3 regions of the Oceanobacillus sp. FSL K6-2867 genome follow, and region 3 is predicted to be linked to each of the others. Evidence: riboswitches for the same ligand, from Rfam matches in the RefSeq annotation. Region 3 holds a riboswitch; each other region holds the start of a gene.

Region 1 (3,285 bases), 1.2 Mb from region 3:
TAATGGTTAATACAAAGACACCAATCAAGGCAACGAAAGCAGTGATAATTAAATCCATACTTATTCTACCTCCATTCCCAACTAACACTTTTACTTATTACTTTTCATTGCGATAAATCGTCTATACCCCTATTTACTGAACGATAAACTTTCTATCTATTTAGAAATTTTATCATGTTAGTTTCTTAACTGTTGGAAGCAACGTATTCCTGCTCCTCTAAAACTACTGCTCCTCGCTCCTCTAATCTCACAAACCGTATAGCCGCTATGAAATAACTCAATACAGCTACAAACATAAACAGCCCAAACAATCCATTATTATACGCCTGTTCAAAATATAAAATATTCACCAGTGTAAAAATAACTCCTCCAGTTAACCCCACGTAACCAAAGCGATCTGTTTTTCGCAATGTTAGATTCGTTCTTCTATTAGCCAGTGTTACCAACGTAATTGTCAGGATATTAATCGAGCTTCCAATCCAAACTGGGTGTATGTTTAAATAAAATTCCTGTGGATGCCAGCCGCCCAGGTAATACCATAACAGACCACTAGAAAACCCTGTGAACAATGAAGCGACAACAGCTCGCTTTGTTACTACAGGCCAGAATAGCGCAGCTACTACTGGTGCAAACGTTGCACTGTTTCGTATCGTCCAAGCAAATACATTCCACCATGCGGATTGCTCTGTTCGCAATAAGCCAAAAGCAATCATCAGACCAGTTAAAAGCAGCAGCGAGATTTTCGTATATTTAATAAGCTGATCTCCTGTTGCATTTGGTTTAATCGCACTTCCTACATCACGCCCAAGACTTGTCGCACCTGAGAACTGACATGGACCACCCCACCCAAGTGCACAGCCCCATACACCAAGGAAAAACAAACCTACCAATGGAGCAGGCAATACTTCCATCAGATACTGCGGAATCGCAATAAGTCCAGTGGATGCATTCGGCACAACGGTAGCAGCAGATATTCCGAAGATAACTCCACCGACTATAAATGGAATCGCCATGAATCCTGCCATGACAAGTCCTTTTTGACCCTCTTCTGGCGAGCGGGAGGACAATGCCATTTGGAAAGCAGCCTGAGCCAGAATGACGTTTACTAGAAAAGTACCAAACCAAACGACAATCACTTGCAGACCGACACTTCCAAAGTTAAACATTTCTGGACGGTCCATGTTCAATGCAGCTAAACCTGAAAATCCTGGATTGATGAAAAAAGCAATAAGTCCAATCACGATCATTAATCCGAATGCAAACATGTTCATCGTTTGTGTAAAAGCAATGGACCACATGCCCCCAGCTTGCAGATAGATAAAAAGTAAAATAGCAGTAAACGCAACGGATAAGCTTAATGAAATACCTGTAAACACATGAAATGCTGAAGCAAATGCGATTGCAGTGGCAACAGACCACATTGGAAATGCGAATGCTGTTATGGCTCCCGATAAGCCTTTTGCCGTTCTTCCATATGTATCTCCTATCAGGCCAGAAACTGTTACAAGCATCTTTTTCCGGAAAGAACGTATAATCAACAAAGCAATAATAAATATTTGAACCATTTCCGCTACTCCATACCAGATTGCGGAAATACCTGTTAAATAGGATAATTCCAGAATAGAAATGAATGTGGATCCTGAAAATAACCCAGTTATACAAAACGCAACAATCCATTTATTAAAATTCCGATTTCCAACAAAATAACTATCTTTCTTTGTCACACGCCTTTTAGCAATTTGTCCTGCAGTAATTAGTGCAAATGTATATCCTAATGCCAGTATAATTGTCCATACACCATATTCTGTCACAATCAGTCACTCCCTTAATATTTAAATCACCTTATTACAAACCACCAATATTCAATTACAAAGCCAAAACAAAAACCCCCTTCCATAAGAAGAGGGTAGATAAATTCAGGGCACCTCTTCTTATCTTTCAGACCAGTGTCTGATGGAATTGGCACAGTACTCATAAATTGAGCCCGCTGCCGAGGTATCAAAGGGCCATGTCCCTCCACCTCTCTTGATAAGAAGTTCAACTATTCAATTGTATTAAAATTACACCTTAATAACGGAAAAGTCAATATTATTTTAAAATAACATTTACTCAACTCTCTATCATTCGATTGTCACATTACTAAGTAAAGGAAGCTGCTAGATAAAATCCATTTATTTCGCTAATGTTAAAAAAGCAGACCTTTTTACAGGTGCGTTGGTTAAGATAATGACTCGTATTCAGCAGAAAGTTGTAACTATCCTTTCGACAAATGTCTCCCTGAAAATGCAGTTAAACACAGCAGTGGGGATTAATGTCACTTCATTTACAAAGGAAGCAATAACCACCAATAAATTAATAAACATTAGCACCGTTTGCTATCAGTATATTACTTTAAGCGTCAGCATTCTGCACAATTTCATGCATAATGAACAATTTATCCAATTCCAATTTGTTACTTTTCATACTATAGTAATGAATTAAACTTTATGAAAGAGAGGGTAGTTGTATGAAATTATATGTAGACCCAGGCCATGGTGGATCAGATACAGGAGCAAGGGGCAATGGAATAAATGAAAAAGATATTGTTTTAGATATTGCTCTTCGAATTCGTAACATTTTACTAGCTGATTATGAAGATGTTGAAGTACAAATGAGCCGTACAAATGATAGCAGTAAGAGTCTAGAACAGCGAACAAATGAAGCAAATTCTTGGGGAGCTGATTATTACTTGTCTATTCATTGCAATGCCTCTAACGGCTCTGCTAATGGATATGAAGACTATATTCACAGTAGTTTATCCGATTCTTCACAGACTGCTGCATACCGAGCTAGTTTGCATACAGAGATAACTAAAATAAACAGTCTAACAAATCGCGGAAAGAAAAAAGCAAATTTCCATGTTTTACGTGAAACATCAATGCCAGCACTCTTAACAGAAAATGGATTTATTGATAACACACATGACGCAAATTTAATGAAACAATCTTCATGGCGCGAAAATGTTGCACTAGGTCATGTGAACGGCTTAGCGAAAGCGTTTGATCTTCAGAGAAAGGAAAATGATTCTGAAGCCATTTATAAAGTAATAGCTGGTTCCTTCCAATCAAGAGAAAACGCAGATAAAAGAGTAGCTTACTTGGATTCACATTGTATCGAGTCATTTGTTACAACCATTACAGTTTCTGGTGAGCAATGGTACCGTGTTCAAGCTGGTGCTTTTTCGAACCAAAAAAATGCGGAGAGTCGATTGAACGAGGTCAAAAATGCAGGAATTGAAGATGCCTT
Region 2 (3,285 bases), 1.2 Mb from region 3:
AGGAATCTTGAGCCCCAAGAATCGCTCCAAAGGAATTTTGGATAAAAGCAAGCTTTTCCCCAAGGGATTCATCACGAGTAACAGCTAATCCCGCAATCACATCACTATGCCCGGATAGAAATTTAGTTGCACTATGAAGTACGATATCAGCTCCGTGCTCTAATGGGTTTTGGTACAGGGGTGTCATAAATGTATTATCAACAAACGTAAGACAATTGTTTGCCTTCGCGATTTTTACAAGCCCAGCAAGGTCAGTAATATTCATACATGGATTGGAAGGCGTTTCAATATAAATCGCTTTGGTATTCGATTGAATAGCACGTGCTGTTTCATCCAAATCAGTCATATCGACGAAGGTATGATTAATTTGATATCGTTTCAAAACCTCTGATACAAAACGATAGGTCCCGCCGTACACGTCCCCTGTTACTAAAACATGATCACCAGCAGAGAGCAATAAAAGCGCAGAAGAAATGGCTGCCATACCAGAGGCAAATGCAAATCCACGTGTCCCATTTTCAAGTTCTGCAATTTTATCCTCCAATGCTTGACGTGTCGGATTTCCTGACCGGCTGTAATCAAATGGACCAAATGAATCAAAGCTGTTTTGGTGAAAAGTAGATGAAAGGTAAATCGGCGTATTTACTGCACCAGAGCCTGCTGCAACTCGCTGTGATCCATGAATGAATTTCGTTTCCACATGCCGCTTCACTTGATTCATTTTTCACCCTCCTCGTTGAATTTGGATAAAGCTTGCTGTAAATCTGCTTTTAAATCCTCGATATGCTCCAGACCTACAGAGAAACGGAGCAAATGATTGCTTATTCCCCGACGAATTCTTTCCGACTCTGGTATGTCCGCATGAGTTTGTGTTGTTGGATATGTAATAAAGCTCTCTACACCACCAAGACTCTCGGCAAAAACAATTAAATTTAGAGCTGATAGAAATGGATTCACCCACTGTTCCTCTTTAAGAGAGAAGGAAAGCATGCCACCCTTATTCGGATAGAACACATCCGTAACTGCTGGATGTTCTTTTAAAAATCTTGCTATGCTTTGTGCATTTCCCTCATGTCTTTCTACACGGAGCGCTAATGTTTTTAATCCTCTAATAAGTAGCCAGGAATCAACAGGGGAGAGGACTGCACCAGTAGCATTATGATTTTGGGATAACTTTTCACAGGTCTCAGCACCTTTTGCAACGACTAATCCAGCTAACACATCATTATGTCCGCCAATATACTTGGTCGCACTGTGGACAACAATGTCCGCCCCTAGCTGTAGTGGCTGTTGTAAGTATGGTGTTAAAAAGGTATTGTCAACGATGAGTAGAAGGTTGTGCTTCTGTGCCAATTTTGCATAGCTAGGAATATCAATTTCCTGCATTAAAGGATTGGTAGGTGTTTCAATAAAAAGAGCCTTCGTACGCTTATTGATTAACTGCTCTGTTTTTTCAATTGTTTCAAACGTATCATAGGTAGTCTCAATCTGGTAGGTGTCCGCATATTGTTCGAAAATCCGATAGGTTCCACCGTATAAGTCTTCTGGTGCAATGATATGATCACCTGTACGGAACAGAGATAGGACTAATTGAATAGCTGCCATTCCCGAGCTACAGGCAAACCCTGCATCACCAGATTCTAAGTCAGCAATACCTTCCTCTAAAATAGTTCGAGTAGGATTTTTCGTTCTTGTATAATCATATCCTGTTGATTGTCCAAGCCCTTTGTGCTGATAGGCCGTAGATAAATAAATGGGCGGATTAATTGCCCCTGTTTTTTCATCACTCTTATTCCCTAGCTGTACGAATTTCGTTTGTAACCTGCTATTTGTCATGTTTTAGCCTCCAATAGAAAATTAAAAAAGAGCAACCCTCCGATAAGAAGATTGCTCTTAATAGCACAGCATTCTTCTTATCTTCTAAACAACTTGAATAGTTGCTTACTGGAATTAGCACCGGACCGTTATCGGCTGGTTGCTGAGACATCAAAGGGCCAGTCCCTCCGTCTCTCTGGATAAGAATATAAATAGATTTATGTAATTTTTCAAAATTATATTAGTAATACCTTACATTAGAAAAATAAAAAAAGCAAGGGGGATTTCACTTTTTATCTTTGTACAGCAAAAAAGCTAAGTCAAGATGAAGTCAATGACTTAGCTTTTAGTATTGTTGCTACCTTTTTCGTTTGTTTTTCTTATTGTCTAAGTTGAGAAATTCACTGTTTTCACTAGCGAATTCCGTATCATTACCTTGTTTATTATGTTTATTGCGATTGTTTTGTTTTCCTTTATCCTTGTTGCGATTTTTATTTTGCTCAGACATCATCGCACCTCCTGTAAATATTCACGGTGATTTAATATCACCAATGAAGCTAGTTTAACCATTCATGAGTAATTTATAAGTATTATATAAAATACAGGTGGTGGATTATTAATACTCGTTAACCTAAAAAAGGAAGTACATCAGGACATGCCAATCGAGCTGCCATTTGCAGATGGTTTTAACTGTAGATGCGGATTATGATCAGCAGTTTATTTATGGATTGGAAGTTATTCTAATTGGCTTTGAAAATATGTAAGTATGCAAAAAATCCGACCCAGTCTATGCAAATGATTTTGATGGAGATAGAAAAGAAGTATTTTTTAACCATAATAATGCTGAGAGCATTTATATCATATAAGAGAGAAAATTAAAATTGGTTGAATTAAAATAAAAACGTAATAGAAAGTGGTCATCCAACCAATCTAAGCCATATACGGGATAGGAATCAATTAGAAAAAAAGGGCAATCTATGGCATAATGAGATATCGAACGAATGTTTCTAGTAGAGGAGTTAATAGAGAAAAACGAACGGCTTTGGCATAAAAGGAAAGGGGATGAATTCGAAATGGGAGTCCGATTAATACTTGCAGAAAAACCATCCGTCGCAAAAAATATTGCAGACGCATTGAAAATTAAAACAAAAAAAGATGGCTATTTTGAGGGAGATAACTATTTGATCACTTGGGCGTTTGGTCATCTTGTAGAGTTATACGATGCGAAGGACTATGATGGTAAAATGCGAAGCTGGAAAATGGATAATTTTCCTTTTATCCCTTCTGAATTTAAATATAAAGTGAAAAGCAATCCGCGAAATCGAGCACGAACAGATGGCGGAGCTGCAAAGCAGTTAAAGATAATCCACTCTCTAATGAGAAGAAACGATGTGGAGGCAATTATTTCAGCATGTGATTATGATCGAGAAGGGCAATTGATTGGAGATAGTATTATCTATCGTGGTGGTA
Region 3 (3,285 bases):
TGTCATCCTCCTAATTACGTCATTCATTTAAAAATTCCGTTTGTAGAAATCTTCCGTCTATTATAGACCCACCTCGTCTAATACAAGGCGAACTGCTCACATACTGTTCCATAATTTATACTAAGTTTTGGCTTTACCAGCTTTTTGGAACTTCTATTAATAGAGCCATTCCCTGACCGCCGCCACCGCAGAGAGATGCAATACCTTTTCCACCACCACGGCGTTTAAGTTCTTTTGCAAGAGTTAAGGCAAGTCGAAAACCCGTTCCGCCAAGCGGATGACCAATTGCAATTGCGCCACCATTAACATTCACTCTTTCATAGCCAATTCCAAGCTCACGGCAGCTTGCGATAACCACACTTGCAAAAGCCTCATTGATTTCAAATAAATCAATATCGCTCAATGTTAGGTTCGTTTTCTCTAAAACTGCTTTGATTGCCTGGGCAGGCTTTGTATGTAGGCTCGTATCTGGCCCCGCGACTTCAGCCCAACCAAGAATACGAGCTAACGGCGCTTTACCAAGCTCCTCCGCTTTCTTTTCGGATGAAACAATGCCAACGCTTGCGCCATCTGTCATTTGCGACGCATTTCCCGCTGTGATTGTACCGTCGTCAACAAACGCCGGTCTTAATGTTGCTAATTTTTCTATGTTCGAATTGAGGCGAATGCCTTCATCGCTAGAGAAGGTTTTGCCTTTAAGTTTGATTGAAACAATTTCATCTTGCAGGCGACCTTTTTCCAGCGCTTCAGCAGCTCGTTCCTGTGACAACTGTGCGTATTGATCCTGCTCTAGTCTATTAATCTTAAAATCTTTATTTTTTAAATCCGTCAGCACCCCCATCGAATCATCTGCTAACGAGCACCATAATCCGTCGTTTATTAATGTATCCGTAAATTGCAGGGATCCCATCGACAGCTCCTTACGAATCGGAGCAGTGTACGGGGCATTTGTCATCGAGTCAAATCCACCAGTAATATATAATTCCCCTTCGCCAAAATGAATACGGCGGACAGCGTCGGAAATGGATGCTAATCCAGCTAAACATACATTGTTTAAAGTAACTGCAGGAACAGATAACGATACACCGGCATCCTTCGCAACTCTTCTAGCCGGATTTTGACCCTGCCCCGCTTGAAGCACCTGTGCAAGTATTGTCCCATCAGCTTCTTTTGCCTCAGGTACTCGTCTCACTAACTCTTTAACAGCTAAAGTTCCTATCTCTTTTGCCTCTAATCCAGATAAAAATCCTTTCCACTTCCCAAAAGGTGTTCTTACTCCTTCTAGAATCACCGTATTCATAACGCCTCATCCTTTCCTATAAATCTGCTCATTTTGTCCATAAAAAAACCCTCTTTCCAAAGAAAGAGGGTTGAAATCATAAACTATTGCGGATTCCCCCTCTTATCTTTCAGACATTTCTGTCTGTTGGAAGTAGCACCATTCCCCCTAAAGGGGCGGTTGCCGGGCGTCATAGGGCCAAATCCCTCAGCCAACTCGTGATAAGAGTAATCTGTTATTTTGTTTTATTGTTGAAATATATTCGTTTATTAAATTATTGCAATATTAACAGAACGCAAACAGAAGGTCAATAGTTATTTTGTAAACGTAACTAAACAGCTTCTATTGACAGCCTTCTATTTTGCAAGTATAGTTAAAGTTGAGAATAATACATACGATTCCGTAGCTCAGCTGGGAGAGCGCTACCTTGACAGGGTAGAAGTCGTTGGTTCGAGTCCAATCGGAATCATTCTAACACGTTGGTCTGTATCCCTTGTGTATCAAGGAGTACAGGCTTTTTTATTTTTCTTGTAGAGATTGGTTTTTCATCTGATTTTGGTTAGCAGTCACAGATCAGTTACAGGATTTTCTAGAGCCATTTCAAACATATCGGCAACATCCATAATTATTGTTGGGAACAAGGTGAGCGTGTATTCCATTTCATCAACCACTATAAAAAATTATGTTAGACGAAAAACTATAGCATAGATAGCTACTAATACTATGAGGATTTCAAGCAAGAATGATTTCTTAAATCTATTATGCATTTTGAAATTAAGAATCGATTGAAAAATAATTAATAACAATAAAAATGCACTTAAAAAATAAATGATAGTATTGCTAATGTCTATAAATGCTACAATTAGCAAAATTAAAGGACCAAACAACATTTTTATCTTCAATATATAATTATCTAATACTTCATATCTTTTTTTTTTATTATCTACAACCATTAAAATCCCCCCAAGTATATGTCAAATATATAGGAATAACATTATTTTAACAATAATAAATATAATCATCATAAAATTAATAATTACAGTTGACTTACTTAAACTATATTAAATTGCCTTTAATTAAGTAACAGCTTGATTAGTTGTTTTATTATTTCAGGCATAATTATTCACCCTAATTTTATAAATTCAAGACTTTCTCCCCATTTAATTTAATATATAAAATTGTTAGAATTATTAACGTATTGGAATTATCAAATTTTGTCAATTAATATGAGGAGGGTTTTTTTGAAAAAAGTTATCTTTATTATTTTGTCGTTTACTCTTATTTTTAGTGCTATGCCAATCAATATTTTAGCTGCAGAAATTCCTAGCGCTGATGGATTTAATGGAACTTCTCAAATACGAGGTCATCATGATCCTAAAGTCACGTGTTCTACTCAGAATGTTAGTCACGCAGAAGCAGAAGCAATAAGAAAAGCTGAAAGTGATCAGAAGGTAGCAGCTGTTGCTTTGGCGGTATTAGGATTTGCTTCTGTACAAGGAATTATTGCAAAATCCCTATCACAATCTATATCTTGGGTATCATCAAATAAAACAGCCACTTCAGTAATTGGCACCACAGTTTCTAGTTTTGGACTAGTTAGTGCTGTTGGAGATAACGGTTCAGATGTGGGAGCAGCAGGAAACTATGAGGTTTGTGAGTATAAACACTTAGTAGATACCAGAAGTAATCATTGGGATAGCTGGACTGACTATGCACACTATGCAGGACAAGTAATGTACAAGACAACTGACAATGATACAGGACGAGTATATTACTTAAATGCGAATGCAATTGCAAGATAGTAAAGCGGCTGGAACCCCCCCCCCAGAATTAAAAAGAGTGCTGCTCGCCAATAAGTTGAGGAGTTCCAGTATTTTTGCACGCAAAAAGGATACCTTCTGATAAAATTAAAGTTACCACACAATAATATATGGAGGTATCCTTATGTTTAAACATAATACCAGGAACCAAGTTTTTTGCCTTTAGATTTAGAAATGAAATTATAA

What was found. Region 3 has a riboswitch for S-adenosylmethionine ahead of NSQ77_RS02865 (acetyl-CoA C-acyltransferase). Riboswitches for the same ligand answer to the same signal wherever they lie in the genome.
Region 1: another riboswitch for S-adenosylmethionine. It lies ahead of NSQ77_RS09085 (sodium:solute symporter family protein); the one in region 3 lies ahead of NSQ77_RS02865 (acetyl-CoA C-acyltransferase).
Region 2: another riboswitch for S-adenosylmethionine. It lies ahead of NSQ77_RS18260 (methionine biosynthesis PLP-dependent protein); the one in region 3 lies ahead of NSQ77_RS02865 (acetyl-CoA C-acyltransferase).

What each region holds. Positions count from the first base shown of each region.
Region 1 is NZ_CP150144.1:1,830,700-1,833,984, forward strand. Features, by position in the region: gene NSQ77_RS09085 (sodium:solute symporter family protein) at 186-1,811, opposite strand; SAM riboswitch class I at 1,929-2,035, opposite strand; gene NSQ77_RS09090 (N-acetylmuramoyl-L-alanine amidase) at 2,507-3,285, shown strand, end outside.
Region 2 is NZ_CP150144.1:3,787,405-3,790,689, forward strand. Features, by position in the region: gene metC (cystathionine beta-lyase) at 1-721, opposite strand, end outside; gene NSQ77_RS18260 (methionine biosynthesis PLP-dependent protein) at 718-1,836, opposite strand; SAM riboswitch class I at 1,911-2,022, opposite strand; gene NSQ77_RS18265 (hypothetical protein) at 2,174-2,323, opposite strand; gene NSQ77_RS18270 (DNA topoisomerase) at 2,889-3,285, shown strand, end outside.
Region 3 is NZ_CP150144.1:618,560-621,844, forward strand. Features, by position in the region: gene NSQ77_RS02865 (acetyl-CoA C-acyltransferase) at 134-1,300, opposite strand; SAM riboswitch class I at 1,400-1,507, opposite strand; tRNA gene NSQ77_RS02870 (tRNA-Val) at 1,676-1,748, shown strand; gene NSQ77_RS02875 (hypothetical protein) at 1,960-2,232, opposite strand; gene NSQ77_RS02880 (hypothetical protein) at 2,521-3,081, shown strand; partial or broken gene NSQ77_RS02885 (IS5/IS1182 family transposase) at 3,224-3,285, shown strand, end outside.